Regions from separate parts of the Polymorphobacter sp. PAMC 29334 genome, predicted to be linked through region 1. Evidence: predicted binding sites of a transcription regulator. Region 1 holds the regulator's gene; each other region holds the start of a gene.
What was found. Region 1 encodes LexA, which represses DNA repair genes until DNA is damaged. Its sites were predicted from a motif close to GTTCCNCNCTTGTTCT; they were not measured.

Region 1 (5,324 bases):
GCGCGTTGCCGGGATCATGGCGGCAAAGCGCACCGCCGAGTTGATTCCGCTTTGCCACCCCTTGCCGATCAGCGGGATGGAGGTCGACCTTGTCATCGAGGATGAGGGCATCCGCGCCACCGCGACGGTCCGCACGACACACAACACGGGGGTCGAGATGGAAGCGCTGACCGCGGTTTCGGTCGCGCTGCTGACGGTCTACGACATGGCGAAGAGCATGGACCGCGGCATGACGATCGGCGGCATCCGCCTGCTCGCCAAGCGCGGCGGCAAGTCGGGCGACTGGAGCGCCCGCCTCGACGGCGACACGGATATCGCCGAGTGAAGCCGTTGCTTGGCGTCGACGAGGCGCAGGCGCGGCTGCTCAATGGGGTCGTTCCCCTCCCCGCCGAAACCGTTCCCTTCGCCGCCGCGCTGGGCCGCATTCTCGCCGCCGACGTCGTCGCCAAGCTCACCCAGCCGCCGTTCGCCGCGTCGGCGATGGACGGCTACGCGATTCGCTGGGCCGACCGCGCCGGGCCGTGGCGGCTGACCGGCGAGAGCGCGGCGGGGCGCAGCTTTGCGGGCCATGTCGGTCCCGGTGAGACCGTCCGCATCCTCACCGGCGCGCCGCTGCCCGCCGGGGCCGACACCGTCGTTGTCCAGGAGGACGTGGCGCGCGATGGTGACATCGTCACCCTGACCGGCGACGGGCCGCCGCGCGAGGGCGCGCACATCCGTCGCGCAGGATTAGATTTCCCCGCCGGACAGTCGGTTGCGGCAGCGGGATCACGTGTCACCCCGGCGCGGATCGGCGTCGCTGCCGCCGCCGGATACGCCACCCTCCCCGTCCACCGCCGCCCGCGCGTCGCGATCCTCGCCACCGGCGATGAGCTCGTAACGCCCGGGGTCGCGCCGGGGCCGAGCCAGATCGTCAGCTCGAACGGCGTCATGCTCACCGCGCTACTCGGCAAATACGCCGATGTCATCGACGGCGGCATCGTCGCCGACACACGCGAGGCGCTGACCGCCGCGATCGCGGCGCAGGCCGACGCCGACGTCCTCGTTACGATCGGCGGCGCGTCGGTCGGCGACCACGACCTAGTCCAGCCGGTCCTCCGCGAGATGGGCGCGACGATCGACTTTTGGCGGATAGCGCTCCGGCCCGGCAAGCCGATGCTCGCCGGGATGCTTGGCGCGACCCGCGTCGTCGGGCTGCCGGGTAACCCGGTGTCGGCGTTCGTCTGCGCGACCCTATTTGTCGTGCCGTTGCTCCGCGCGCTCGGCGGCGACCTCGACCCCCTGCCGTGCAGCATCCCCGCCCGGCTCGGCGTCGACCTCGAAGCCAACGGGCCGCGCCGCGACTATCTCCGCGCCCGTCTGATCGATGGCGTCGTCGCACCCGCGTCGGCGCAGGACAGCGCGATGCTCCGCGTCCTCGCTGATAGCAATGTCCTGATCGTCCGCGAACTATATGCCGAAGCAACCAAATCGGGTGCGATGGTGGACTGCATCATGCTTGACACCATATCTAGTGTTGCCTAAACGTTCTGCATCGGTTCCTGGGATGGAGAACGACGGTGCTCACGCGCAAGCAACACGACCTGCTGACATTTATCAACGGGCGCTTGAACGAGAGTGGTGTGTCGCCGTCGTTCGAGGAGATGAAGGAGGCGCTTGCGCTCAAGTCGAAGTCGGGGGTTCACCGCCTGATCAATGCGCTCGAGGAACGCGCCTTCATCCGCCGCTTGCCGAACCGCGCGCGCGCCCTTGAAGTGCTGCGCATGCCCGATGCGGTCCAGCGCGCTGTAAGTGCGCCCAAGGGCGAGGTCGTCCACGCAGACTTCCGCAAGCGGGCGGCACCGGCGGTCCCGGCGAACGACATCGTCACGCTCGCGCTTCACGGCCGGATCGCTGCCGGGCAACCGATCGAAGCGTTCGAGGACGACCGGTTGCTTTCGGTTCCGGCAGCGCTACTCGGGCCGGGCGATCACTATGCGCTCGAAGTATCGGGGGACTCGATGGTCGACGCGGGTATCCTCGACGGCGATTACGCACTTGTCCGCCGCTGCGACACCGCCCGCGATGGCGACATTGTCGTTGCGCTGGTCGACGGCAATGACGCGACGCTCAAGATCCTGAAGCATGCCAAGGGCATGGTCGAGCTCGAACCGGCGAACACGATGTATTCGACCCAGCGCTATCTGCCGTCGCGGGTGCGCGTACAGGGCAAGCTTGCGGGACTGTTGCGCCGATACGCCTGATGAAGATCGACTACGCCTGACGAAGATCGACCTCGCGATCCGGCATTTGGCAGGCTGACATTATCGGTGTAGACGTTCCCGTGGGTTTGTCTCTAGCAGTTCGATAGATCGCTGCGGAATGATCTACGTCGAGAAGAATTGATCCGTCTCCGTCGGCGAGAGCCTACGATGTGATCGCAGCGTGGCGTTCAGGCTTACTGCATAGCCCGCCGTGATGGTGGCTAGCCGCGGCGATGCTGGACCGAAGCGATGACGCCGTTGAGACTTCGTGCCACAATGTAAAAAGTCTAAATATTGGCGATCGGTTGGGCGAAGGTAGACTGGCCAGCGCTGACCTCGCCATCGCTAAATGCGACGGTCGAAATGTCCGCCTAAATTTCATTCCTCAAACATCGCATATCAGCAATGCGGCGATATCCACTTTGGATAGTTAGAATCGTCGACAGATGCGAGTTGCAACGAGGGGTGCGCAATGGCCGAGTTTGTTCTCGTGACGATCAAGGTCCACGACATGGCATGGGTAGAGAATTACGCAGCAAACGTGCCGGCGATTATCCGCAAGCATGGTGGCGCATACTTCGCGGTGTCGGAAAGCATTCGTCGGTTCGAAGGTGACGGGCCGGATCTCGACTCGATCGTTTTGCTGACATTTCCCTCACGAGCCGCGACCGAGGACTTTATTTCGGACCCGGATTATGCGCCTTACAAGGCCGCACGGCTTGCGGCGACCTCGGGCGATATGTTCGCGTTCACATCACATGGTTGACCACGAACACGAGCTATAGCGGGACGCGACGCGTGCATCGTTCGCGAAGCCGGCAGTCGAGCGATGCGGTCGCTTGCCTTACTCAATAGGTAGGCTCGTCCGGGTTCGGCGCGGCCTCTGCGGGTCGGCCTGCGCGCAAAGCCCGCCCGGCACCGCTCGCGCCCCCAGCGCGAGGTCGCCAGACACGCGGCTGAGGCATCCACGGATGGTCGCCGGTCAGTTCGCCGACGGTCTCGACCCGCCGCCCCGCGAGCCAGATCGCAACCGCGCCGCTCGTTTCGAGCGCGGTCCGGTCGAGTTTGAGCCAGTGCGGGTTGCACCATGCGGGGAGCCGCCGGTCGCTGACGACGATGTCGGCGGAGGCGCACGCCGGGCCGAATTTCGGCTGGCCGATCCGGTCCTTCGACAGCGTCGCCAGCAGCCGGATCGCGCTCCGCCCGGTGCCGACCCGCGCGACGCAGGCGTCGACCGTGCAGTCGGCATTCGGCAGGTCGGCAATCGCGGCGTCGGCGGTCGACGCGGTGACCCCGCCCCAGACATCGCGGAGATAGTCGCCGGTGCGGTCGCGGAGCAACGCCAACCGCGGCCCCTCGTCGTCATAGGCATCGAGCAGCACCGCGACGTGGTGGCCGTCGGCGCTGACGAGCAGGTCGGGCGGGTGCGAGGTCAGCGCCATCACGGCACCGATCACCACCGGCACCGCGCCGAGCCAGCGCGCGCGACCCTGCCAGATGAACAGCCACAGCCCGCCGCCGACGAGCAGCGCGTACGCGGTGATCGGCATCAACCCAACCCGGACGACCGACCCCGGCCACCCGGCGACCCACACCGCGAGCGCGATCAGCGCGTCCATCGACTTGCCGAGCGCCCACCACGCCGGGGCGGCGATCCCGAGCGGGTCGAGCAGCAACGCCAGCACGAGCAATGGCATGACGATGAAGCTCGTCCACGGGATCGCCAGCAGGTTGGCGAAAACGCCGTACGCCCCGGTCTGGTTGAAGTGGAACAGCGCGGTCGCCGACAGCAGCGCCTCGGCGATGACCCCGGTGACGAGCAGCCCGGCGAGGTGCTGGAGCGTCCGCGACACCCATCCCGCATTCTGCCGCGGCGCCGACAGCCAGCGCCCGAGCCGCGAGTTGAACAGCGCGACGAGCCCGGTGACCGCGGCGAATTTCAGCTGAAAACTTGGCCCGAGCAGCGCCTCGGGGCGGACCGCCATGATGACGAAGCCGCCGCCCGCAAGCAGCCGCAGCGACAGCGCCTCGCGCCCCATGATGACCCCGAGCAGGACGATCACCGTGCCGATGCACGACCGCACCGTCGGCACCTGCGCGCCCGCGAGGATCGTGTAGCCGATCCCCGCGACCGCCGCCGCTCCCGCCGAAATCGCCTTGAGTGGCCAGCGCAGCGCGATCCACGGGCTCAGCGCGAGCAAAGCGCGGGTGATCCACATCGTCCCACCGACGACGATCGCGATATGCACCCCCGAGATCGACAGCAAATGCGCCATTCCCGAATAGCGCATCGCGAGGTTGGTCGCGGTCGAGATGCCGCCCTGGTCGCCGGTGACGAACGCCGCCGAGATCGCCCCGGCGTCGCCGCCGACCACCGTCTCGATCCGCACCGTCAGCCGCGCGCGGAGATCATCGAGCCAAGCTTCGACCCCGGCGGGCGGCGGTGCTTTGCGGGTGATGACGGTCGGACCGAGCGGGTAACCGGTCGCACCGAGCTGGTCGAACCACTCGCGACGGGCGAAGTCGTAACCGCCGGGGAAGCTCGGCCCGGCGGGCGGCAGCAGCATCGCGCGCACCGTCACGTTCGCCCCCGGCACCAGCCCGGCGGGGACATTGGCCTTGAGGCTGATGCGGACGTGCGGCGGCAGGCCGGGGTCGTCGGGATCGAGCTGGAAGCGCACCTGTCCGCGCCCGCTGCGGATCTCGACCGCCTCGACGGTGCCGTTGATCTCGCCCTCGAAGCGGTCGCGGAGGACGGGGAGCGCGACGTCGGCGCTGCGCCACGCCGCGATGCCGATGCCGAGCGCGACGAGCACCCCGCCCCACACGAGCATCCGCCCGGCGCTGCCACGGACGATCGTCCCGGCCCCGGCGACGCCGAGCGCGGCGACCACCGCCGCCAACCGCTGGCTCTCCCACGGCAGCATGAAATACAGCGTGATGCCGAGCCCGAACGCCACCGGCGACCACAGCGGCACTTGCGCGCGCTCGCTGTCGAGCCAGTCGTCGAGCGCGGTCCTCCAGCCCACAAACAGCGGCCAGCGTGCCGTAATGGTGCCTGCCGCTGGGTTAGCCGTCGGC
Region 2 (5,324 bases), on a different replicon from region 1:
CGGCGGCCCGCTTATTCCAGCAGTCATGCCAATTCCTAGAATCATTGCCTATACCGACCCGGACTACGGCGGCGACTCTATGATTATCGACATCGGCCGCGATCTCGATTCAGCCGCGCAAAACTTGCTCATCGGTAATGACGCGCTTAGCTCCCTCCGCGTACCTAGCGGCTCGGCGGTGCGCCTCTATGAACATTCCTGGTTTCAGGGTGCCTGGATCGACCTGACCGCGGATCAGCCCTCGCTCGGCACCTTCGACAACAAGACGAGTTCCCTTCGCACCTACGCTGCTGGCGCTATCGTCCCACTTACAAATGTCGTTTCGCTTTGGTTGTTCGATCGCGGCGCTAACAGCAACGCGTGGTTCCACTTCGGCATTGGCGACCACGGTTTGCCTAATCAGGGTCGGATGCAGCTCTTCTCATGGCTTGTCCCTGCACATCTCCAGCTGGAACTCTTCGATGGCGCTGGCCAAGGTCAAACCCTGCTTGACACGAAGCTCGGCGACAACCCGGCAATTTACGAGGACGTTAATCTTCATAAACCGTGGCTCGAGTTTGCGGCTCTCACAGTGTCTGAAAAATGACAGAGCCGATCTATAGCTTGAGCAGACAGCTTGCCAAGGACAGAGCCGAAACCGGCGCAAGCGGCCCGCCAGCCTATGGCGGCGGCGGAAAACGCCAGGCCCGTCGCGGTCGACACAGTGATCCCCAGTGCACCCGTTGCGACGCCGGTACCAACACCGGCGGTCATCTGCTCGTCAAAACAAGCCATTGCTCTTTCCCCATTTTACCCCGCTCCCGAATAGCTTTCATCCGAGATGATCGACATGAGCGGTACATTACAGATCGCCGGATGCGTTCAGACGCAACTGGCGTTTCCCGACATCACTCCAACCGCAAAAGATCGACATCTCCGGAAGCCGACCTACCGCCTGCGCGCGATTCGGCTCGATGATGCGGGCCGCAAAGAACCTGCCCCGGTGTTTCGGACGTTCTAGAGATCGCGGAGTTGTAGCAGATCGGTAAACAAAAGACTCGCGGCCTATCTCGATCTTTTTCAATTCAGGCGGCCGCTTTCGCATTAGTCGAACTAGGGAGGACATCATGCCCGCAACGATAATCTTCGACGATCAGGTAAGTTATGTCACCGACCCCGTGGATCCTTGTTCGGGGCAACCATTCAGCGTGTCGTGGCAGGAGAAGAACATTGGTGACGCTGACTCCGACGCGTATCAGGATATCTTCGACATCGACGATCACGGCACGGGCGACAGCGCTAGTCTCCAGTGCGACCCCCTTGCCGCCGGCGCATCCGCGATGCGGTCGGCAACATTCACGCTGCCGTCGGGCGATTACAATATGTCGCTCGTAATCAACGGCAAAGGCCCGGCGATGCTCGGCAATGTCATCGTCGGCGACTGCATCTAACTGCAACCATTCGAGGCACCACTCAAAGGAGTTGAAATGATGGAGACGCTACCCAACCCGCCTCCAGCGATACCACGCGCTTTGAGGCTGCGCCCGACCCTGACGGCACGCTCATTCCCATCCCCTCAGCGGCACCGCAAGGCAGGCCGATCCGGGACGATGCTGGAATCACGGTCAGCGCACGCCAGCAAAACGGCTACTATGTTACGAACTACAATGGCCCCCCAGACCCTCCAAGCGAAGTGGCCAGCTCGATCGAAGACACCCTTAATGATGTTGGAAGGGAGGCTATCGAGCACGCGCTGCTGGAAGCGGCTCCCGCGGTGCTCGAATATGGCGTGGCGATCGCGGGATTCCTCGCGTCGGTACTGACGACTTCGCCCGTGCTCGCGGAAAACTTCTACCGGGGAATCATGGATGACGGAACACAAGTCACTTCCGTCGTGCTCACTCCCAAGTAACCGTATCGATCAGTGTCCATATGTATCTTCGAGGTACAGCTACGCTTTGCGCTAGATGTTTGCTCCCGGGCGTGATGGCGCATTATTTAACTTCAGCTAGAATTAAGCGCTAGGGGCTAGGTTTTCATGGGAGCGCCACAACTACTGGAGGTAGTCGTCGAGCAATACAGCATATCGAGCGTGAGCTGCTGCCGGTCACGTCGACATTTTGATCCCCTAAAATACGGGATTTGATATGGCGGTTATCCCAATTAACAAGGCGGTCGCAGCTGAGCATGCTCGGCTTGGCTGTTATCCACTGAAGCAGTCGGAGTGTCAGGTTCCCGACGAATGGCTCTCGCTACTCGAGCATCTCAACGGAGCGGACGGCTCTATCCACCCGAGCCAGTACACGGTAGATTCGCGGCCGAAACACTAGGGTCGCCATTCAATGTGTAACCGTACCGAATGACGGCACGTGACGTCGATCTCGCGCACGCCCTCAACATTGCTCTTCCGATCGATGGTTGTCCGAATCTGCCGCCGCCGGAGCTTTTCCCTAAGAAGCCGGCGTGGGTCGCGCGTGATGTCGACGGCGCGCGTGTTCTCGATGTCATGTCGTGGGGGTTCCCGCATTTGGTTAAGACGCCAAAGACCGGCAAACTTGTCGAGAAGCCGGTGACGAACGTTCGCAATCTCGCGTCGTCGTTTTGGCGGACCGCTCTTACCTCTTTATCGAGGCGGTGTCTGGTCCCAGTGACTGAGTTTTCGGAGTATGGGCCTGGTGTGCCAGGCAAGCTTCCTCTTCATTGGTTCAGCATCCCGAGCCGGCCGATCTTCGCCTTCGCCGGGGTCTGGCGGCCGTTAGGCGAGGGCGGAGCGTTCGCGTTCCTGACCTGCGATCCTAACCCGCTCGTCGCCGACATTCATCCGAAGGCGATGCCCGTCATCCTGCATGAGGAAGACTATGACCGCTGGCTGACCTGCGATTACGACGGCGCGATCCAGCTCGCTGCGCCGTATCCGTCGCAGCTGATGGCAGTCGGTCGACATATACCATCGACCGGACCGGGAGAGATCGAGGTCGAGGAGGTGCCGGAGACCGGCCTACTCGACGTGATCGCAGACTGACGGCGTCACCCGGCTACCGAAGTGATCGTTACCTTGCGCACCGACGACGACTTTCTTTGCCCTGCCCCCATCGTATATGCCGTCGAGCAGCTGAGAGTGCAGATCTGTCGCAGCTGATGGCGATCGCCGCATTCAGGTCGGTCGGTGCTTTGGCGAAAGACGCCCACGCCCGGCTCGTGTAGGCCACGCCTGGGCGTCGCGGTGTGGCGTCTTCAGCGTAGCATCGCAAATTCGTCGCCCAGGACGGAGGTGATGCCGATGACAGCCTACGAGGCTGTAATGGTCACGATCGCGGGCGTAATGCTTGTGATCGCGATCGTTAAGCTGGGTCGACCGAAGGGTTGATCCAGCGGGGCGGGGAGTCTTGCGAGGGCTCCCCGCCCCTTAGACGTGAGCCCGGCTGTCTTCAGCACCCGAGCTCGGAGGTGATCGACTTGGCTACGAGGCCACAGCCCATATAGCGCAAAGCCCCCTCTTCGCCAAGATCGCGGCAAAATCTCCTGTTCCCTTTTCGTTCGCGCCGTCGCTATCATGTCGGCCATGATGATTCTGCTTGAGCTTCCGGTTTCGCGTCCGATCCCGATCGCTGAGGTTGCACCGGGCCTGCGGCTGCAGATTGTGGGTGCCGCCGGTGCTGGCTTTCCCTCGCCTGCGCAGGACTGGCAGGAGACAGCGATCGATCTGGTCGAGCTGTTGCGTCTCGACCGCGCGGCGAGCTTCGTTTTTCGGGTCAGCGGTCAGTCGATGATCGACGCGGGCATCTTCGACGACGATGTCGTCGTGGTCGACCGTGACGCCAAGCCGTCGAACGGGCGCATTGTCATCGCCGTCGTGGACGGGGGCTTTGTCATCCGCCAGCTCTGCATCCGGGCCGGGGTGCCGACCCTTGAGGCGCGAAACAGCCGGATGAACTATCCGGCTACGATCGCCGACGAAGACGTCGACGTTTGGGGGGTGGTCCGAGCCAGTGTCCGTAACCTGAAGGGCTGAGGCGTGAGCCATGCGATCGTCGACGTCTCGAACTTTTACGTTTCGGCCGAGCGTCTGTTCGACCCCTCGTTGCGCAATCGGCCGACGATCGTGCTGTCGAACAACGACGGCTGTGCCGTGTCGCGGAGCGAGGAAGCGAAGGCGCTGCACATCAAGATGGGCGCTCCGGTGTTCAAACTGCGCGACACGATCCGCCGGCACGGGGTCGAGCTCCGATCATCTAATTACGAGCTGTACGCCGACCTCAACCGGCGCTTCAATCAGGTCATCGCCGAGCATAGCGATTCCTGTGAGATCTATTCGATCGACGAGAGTTTCTTCCGCTTGCCCACCTTGCCCTCCGGCCTTGGCGACGTCGCCGGCGCTCACCGTATCCGCGCCGCGATCCTGCGCGCCGTCGGCTTGCCGACGCGGATCGGGCTCGGGCCGACGCGAACCTTGAGTAAGGTCGCGAACGCGCTCGCCAAGGCCAGCGAGAAGATCTGGGATGGCGTCGTCGATCTCCACGACGAGGATCTGCGCCGCCGTCTATTGGCGGTGTGGCCGGTCGAGGAGGTGTGGGGCGTCGCCGGGGCGCTGAGCGCCCGACTGCGGCCGCTCGGCGTCCGCACCGCGGCCGATCTAGCGTCAATGCCGCCGGCGGTAGCGCGCGAGGTCGGCACAGTCGTGCTCGAACGCTTGGTGCGCGAGCTCGCAGGTGTCGAGTGCGTCGAGCTCGACGTGCCGCCGGGGCCGCGCAAGGGAGCGGCGGTGACACGGTGCTTCGGCGAGCCGGTGAGCGACTGTGCGACGCTTCGCGAGGCGATGATTCGGCGCGCGGTACGCGCAGCCGAAAAGGCCCGTCATGAGGGGCTGGTCGCGTCGCGGCTCATCGCGTTCGCGCATGGCAGCCGTTACAAGCCCGATGCGCCGTCGGCATCGCGGTCGGCGCGGCTGTCGCCGGCGACCCACGACCCCCGCGCCATTGGTGCGCTTGCGGGGAACATGGCGGAGGCGATGTTCACGCCCGGTGCCGTCTATTCAAAATGCGGGGTGATGCTCGAAGGGCTTCATCCGGTCGCGGCAACCCAGGGGGACCTGTTCGCGTCGGCCGACGCGCGCGCGCCACAGTTGCTCGCGGCAGTCGACGGGCTCAACGAGCGCTACGGCCGCAGCACCGTGCGCCTCGCGGCCGAAGGCCGGGGCGCGAGGGCGTACGATACCAAGCGGACGATGAAGAGCCCGTCGTGGACGACGCGGCTCGCTGAAGTGCCGGTCGCCCACTGAAGGGATGGTCATGACGCACGCGGCATCGTCATCGGGTCGCCGAACGGGTCGGCGGTGAATAGCAGAT
Region 3 (5,324 bases), 1.4 Mb from region 1:
ATAAGTCCCCGCGCTCACGAGGCTCAGCGTCATTGTATCAGCGAAATATCATCCGCCGGAGAAATTGCCGTGAGACGTAGCGTCAGGCGCGCCGCCACGTCGTGCCGCCGGGGCCGTCTTCGAGAATGATGCCCTGCGCCACGAGATCGTCGCGGATGCGATCGGATTCGGCGAAGTTCTTGTCGGCGCGCGCAGCGGTGCGGGCGGCAACGAGGTCGTCGATGGTCGTGGCGACCGGCGTCGCATCCGAGGTCGCCAGAACAAGTTGCTCGGCATGCTCGGGGATCGGCTCGAGCAATCCCATCAGCCCCATCGCCGCGCGCATCCCGCCGACGTCGTCGAGGCGCGACAGGCGCGCGATCGCCGCCACCACGGCGGGTGTGTTGAGGTCGTCGGCCAGCGCGGCAATCACGCGCTCGGGCACCTCGGTCGCGGCGACGTCCGAGCGTCGAACGAAACCCTGCCAGCGGTCGAGCGTCGCCTTGCTCTGCGTGAGCAAGTCCTCCGTCCACGCCAGCGGCTGCCGGTAATGCGCGCTCAGCAGCGCCAGCCGCAGGACTTCGCCGCTCCACCCCTGCTCTAATAGTGCATCGACCGTGACCACATTCCCCAGCGACTTCGACATCTTCGTGTCGCCCATGCTGAGAAAGCCGTTGTGCATCCATACCCGCGCCAGCGGCGCACCGTCGTGGGCGCAGCTCGACTGGGCGAGTTCGTTCTCGTGGTGGGGGAAGATCAGGTCGAGTCCGCCGCCGTGGATGTCGATCGTGTGCCCGAGATGTGCGGCGATCATCGCCGAGCATTCGATGTGCCACCCCGGACGCCCGCGGCTCCACGGCGATTCCCAGCCGGGCTGATCGTCTGCCGAAGGCTTCCACAGGACGAAGTCGGCGGGGTTGCGCTTGTACGGCGCGACCTCGACGCGAGCCCCGGCGATCATCTCGTCCAATGGGCGGCGCGACAGCCTGCCGTAATCGCCCGGCGCGGCAACGTCGAACAGGACGTGGCCCTCGGCTTCATACGCGGCCCCCTTGGCGATCAGGTCGCCGATCATCGCGACCATCTGCGGGACATGATCGGTCGCGTGCGGCGCGAGATCGGGCGGCTGGATGCCGAGTGCACCCATGTCGGCAAGGTAGTGCGCCTCATAGCGGTCGGTGATGACCTTGGGGTCGACGCCTTCCGTGACCGCCGCCGCCATGATCTTGTCGTCGATGTCGGTGATGTTGCGCGCGTAGATGACGTTTTTCGCGCCGTAGGTGTGGCGGAGCAAGCGCTGGAGCGCGTCGAACACTACTGCAGGCCGCGCGTTGCCGATGTGCGCGCGCCCGTAAACCGTCGGGCCGCAGACGTACATCGTGACCCGCGCGGGATCGGCAGGTTCGAAGTCGACCTTCGCCCGGCGCATCGTGTCGTAGAGGCGGATGTTGCTCACAGCGGGGTCTTGCTGCCGCTGTCGAGCAGCCGGTCGAGCGCGCCGCGATCGTCCTTGTCATAGCCCTTGGCGGCAGGATGCCCGCGGCTGGGCCGGTCGTGCCCGGCGCGGTCGCTGCTCGCCGGATCGTCGACCGTTGCCGCCGGGGCCGGGTGGCGGCGCTTCTCGACAAAATCGACCATCGCCTTCGACGTCACTTCGAGCAGCGGCGCGGTCCGCGATGCGGTCAGCCACAACGGGCGCGGCGCGCCGTCCTCCATCGTGTCGTAGCCGAACTGGACGATCAGGAACAGGATCGATGCCCCGATCAGCCCCTTGAACGCGCCAAAGCCGAGGCCGAGGACGCGGTCGACCGGGCCGACCACCGATGATTTCGTGCGGTCGCCGAGCTCCCCCGCGATCATCCGGAAAACGATGAACGTCGTCAGGAAGATCGACGCGAAGGCGAGGATGGCCGCGCCAGAATCGGTTCCAGTGATGTGGAGCGCAACGGTCTTGCCGACCGGATACAGGAATCGCACCGCCATGATCGCCGCGACCCACGCGAGCAGCGACAGCACCTCGGTCACGAACCCGCGCGCGAGGCCGGCGAGGCCCCCGAGGAGGATGAGCAGGAGGACGACGATGTCGAGGGCGGTTAGGCTGGCCATGATGGAGGGGGTGTTAGCGGGTCCCGCCCATGCCGTCATCCCCGCCTTCGCGGGGATGACGGCCAACATTTTAGTCAGGTCTTCACGCCCAAATGATCGACCAGCCCGGCGAGCGTGCGGAACTTCGCCGTGCGCATGCCGCCGCTCGCATCGGTGCTCCCCGGCACCAGCGCCGCGGCGAACCCGAGCTTCGCCGCTTCCTTGAGCCGCAGCCCGGCGTGGCCCACCCCGCGGACTTCACCCGACAGCGCGATCTCACCGAACGCGACGGTGTCGTGGCCGACCGGGGTCTCGGTCAGCGCCGAGACGAGCGCGGCGGCGACGGCGAGGTCGGCGGCAGGGTCGTTGATTCTCAGGCCGCCGGCGACGTTCAAATAGACCTCGCAATTCGAGAAGCTCAGGCCGCAGCGCGCTTCGAGGACCGCGAGGATCATCGCCAGCCGCGCGGTGTCCCAGCCGACGACGGCGCGGCGCGGGGTCGCCCCTGACGGCAGGCGGACGACGAGCGCCTGGATTTCGACGAGGACCGGTCGCGTGCCCTCCAATGCCGGGAACACCACCGCGCCGCTGACCGCGTGCTCGCGGTCGGTGAGGAACAGGCTCGATGGGTTGGCGACCTCCTCGAGCCCGTCGGCCCCCATCGCGAAGACGCCGATCTCGTCGGTGCCGCCGAAGCGGTTCTTGACGGCGCGGAGAATGCGGTACTGGTGGCTGCGCTCGCCTTCGAAATACAACACGGTGTCAACCATGTGTTCGAGGACGCGCGGGCCGGCAATCTGACCGTCCTTGGTGACGTGGCCGACGAGCACGAGCGCCGCGCCGCTGGTCTTGGCATAGCGGATCAGCTCGTGGGCGGCGGCGCGGACCTGGCTGACGGTGCCGGGCGCGCCTTCGAGCGTGTCCGAATGCATCGTCTGGATCGAATCGATGACGACGAGGCCCGGCGTCGTGCCCTGTCCGAGCGTCGTCAGGATATCGCGCACCGACGTCGCCGCCGCGAGCGCGACGGGTGCCTTGGCCAGCCCCAGCCTCCGGGCGCGGAGGCGGACCTGGTCGGCGGCCTCCTCCCCCGAGATATACGCGACGCGGGTGCCGTCGAGCGCCATCCGCCCGGCGGCCTGCAACAATAGCGTAGACTTGCCGATCCCAGGGTCGCCACCGATCAGCACCGCCGACCCCGCAACCAGCCCGCCGCCGAGCGCGCGGTCGAGTTCGGCGATCCCGGTCGACGTGCGCGGCGGGATCGCGACGTCGTCGTCGAGCCCGGTCAGCCCGATGCCGCGACCGCCGCTGCTCAGCGAGTGCTTGGCGCTGAAGGCGGTAACGACCGGGGCCGCCTCCTGCTGGATCGTGTTCCACTCGTTGCAGTCGCCGCATTGCCCCGCCCAGCGCGGACTCGTTGTCCCGCACGATTGGCAGACGTAGCGAACGGCGGCGCGGGCCATGCGATCTCCGGTGAACGAAGCGGGAACATAGGCGCGCGGGCGACGGCACGCAACCGGATTACTTGCGGGGGTGCCGTCGGTAATCAAGCCAATCTTAATGGATTATGGTTATTGAACCGTAACGACTTGGGTGCCGGGGATTTGGGCGCGCACAAGATTGGCGATGGGGATGGGCATGACACGATTTTTCAAGCGCTTGGCGATTGCCGCGATTTTGGTGCTCCCGGCCGCCGCCGACGCCAGCGTGTGGAAGATCAATGGCGTGTTCAGCGATGGCACCGCGCTGGCCGGACGCTTCTCGTTCAACGTCTACGGCTTCCTCGACACCGCGCACCTGACGACGAAAGCGCAGGGCGTGTTCACCGGGGCGACCTATGCGGTCCCCAGCGACTCGGCGTCGAACACCGCGTTCGGGCTCGACGTGAACCAGCACGATTACACCGCCGACCTTCATCTCGGCTTCGTGTCGGATATCACGACGGCGACCGGCAGCGTCGCGCTGCTGACGTCATCGTACGAGTGCCGCGGGTCGGGGAACTGCTACAACGCGAGCGGCGGCGACGTCCGCTATCTGGTCTCGGGGGTCGCGACGGTCCCCGAGACGGCGACGTGGGTGATGCTCGTCGCCGGGCTGGGCTTTGCCGGTGTCGCACTCCGCTACCGCCGCCTAACGCGCGCCTGATCCGCCTTCGCCTTGCGGCTGACCGGTGGCGACGGTCAGGCTGGCATCGCGGTCAATAGAGCTGCCAGAGGAGCGCGACCGCCACTGTCAGCAGGCCGATGCCGGCAAAAAAGGTCGCTTCGGCAATCCGCTCGATCCACTGCCTCGGCTTTTCGCTGCGGATCACGACGTACGACAGGAACGTGCTGCAGAGCAGGCACAGCGCCGCCACCCACGCCACCTCGTCGGCATAGGTGATTGCCGTCGAATGCGTCAGCCGCAGTCCGGTGAGGATGAAGAAGCACACGCCGAGCAGGTTGGTCGCGGCATTAAGGATATTGGGGTGGCGATCCATGCCCCTGCTTGGCACTTCGCCGCGTGGCTGTCACCGCTCGCGCCGCGCGCCTAGACCGCTTTCGGTTTGCGGTTGACCAGCGCTGTGATGATTGGGCTGCTCAGCAGCGGGATCAGCGCAAGGTGCGGCGAGACCATCGCAAAGCCGAACGCGAGGACGCCGACGATGATGGGGGCGGAGCCCGCACGCGCCCAGCGACGCAGGTCGTCGAGCCCGCCCGGCGCGGCGAGCGGCCCCTTCATCGCATAGCGCTCGAGAAGCAGGTTGAGGACGCCCGCGAACGTCAGCCACCCAGCATAGACGCCGACCGCGACCCGCGTGCTGACATAATGGCTGACGAGCGCGGTCGGGAACGGCATGAACGCGATCGTCATCAGGAACAGCATATTGCGCCAGATCAGCCCGTCGTCGACGCTCTGCAGCCGCCCGAAGACACGGTGATGGCCGATCCAGAAGCGCCCGATGACGAAGAAGCTGACGAAGAAGCCGATATATTGCGGGATGAGATCGGCGAGCCCCTGCGCGATGCCCTGCTCGGTCTCCGGCGTCGTCACCGGCAGATGGACCTCGATGATCAGCAGCGTGATCGCGATCGCGAACACCGCGTCGCTGAAGAACGCCAGCCGCTCGAGCTGGAAACGGTCGTGGCTCTTGTCGGTCATGTCGCCCCCTGAGCCGTGAAACTATTCGGGGTTCCGGCCGAATGATAGCGTAGATGGACGGCAGGGAGGCGTGACGATGCGCGAGAAGGAATTGCGGCTCGCGCTCGTCTGCTACG

Region 2: the regulator LexA is predicted to act here: its motif matches at 3,504-3,519, upstream of KZX46_RS21905 (LexA family protein).
Region 3: the regulator LexA is predicted to act here: its motif matches at 3,542-3,557, upstream of radA (DNA repair protein RadA).

The regions. Positions count from the first base shown of each region.
Region 1 is NZ_CP080243.1:2,295,544-2,300,867, reverse strand. It holds gene moaC (cyclic pyranopterin monophosphate synthase MoaC) at 1-325, shown strand, start outside; gene glp (gephyrin-like molybdotransferase Glp) at 322-1,524, shown strand; gene lexA (transcriptional repressor LexA) at 1,560-2,243, shown strand; gene KZX46_RS14620 (DUF1330 domain-containing protein) at 2,716-3,009, shown strand; gene KZX46_RS14615 (ComEC/Rec2 family competence protein) at 3,092-5,272, opposite strand; gene KZX46_RS14610 (hypothetical protein) at 5,313-5,324, opposite strand, start outside.
Region 2 is NZ_CP080245.1:148,888-154,211, forward strand. It holds gene KZX46_RS21880 (hypothetical protein) at 1-586, shown strand, start outside; gene KZX46_RS21885 (hypothetical protein) at 821-1,000, shown strand; gene KZX46_RS21890 (hypothetical protein) at 1,107-1,430, shown strand; gene KZX46_RS21895 (hypothetical protein) at 1,673-1,891, shown strand; gene KZX46_RS21900 (SOS response-associated peptidase) at 2,339-3,001, shown strand; gene KZX46_RS21905 (LexA family protein) at 3,542-3,991, shown strand; gene KZX46_RS21910 (Y-family DNA polymerase) at 3,995-5,257, shown strand; gene KZX46_RS21915 (hypothetical protein) at 5,266-5,324, opposite strand, start outside.
Region 3 is NZ_CP080243.1:892,785-898,108, forward strand. It holds gene cysS (cysteine--tRNA ligase) at 83-1,435, opposite strand; gene KZX46_RS08070 (CvpA family protein) at 1,432-2,154, opposite strand; gene radA (DNA repair protein RadA) at 2,160-3,530, opposite strand; gene KZX46_RS08080 (PEP-CTERM sorting domain-containing protein) at 3,706-4,212, shown strand; gene KZX46_RS08085 (hypothetical protein) at 4,265-4,546, opposite strand; gene KZX46_RS08090 (TMEM175 family protein) at 4,597-5,208, opposite strand; gene KZX46_RS08095 (patatin-like protein) at 5,285-5,324, shown strand, end outside.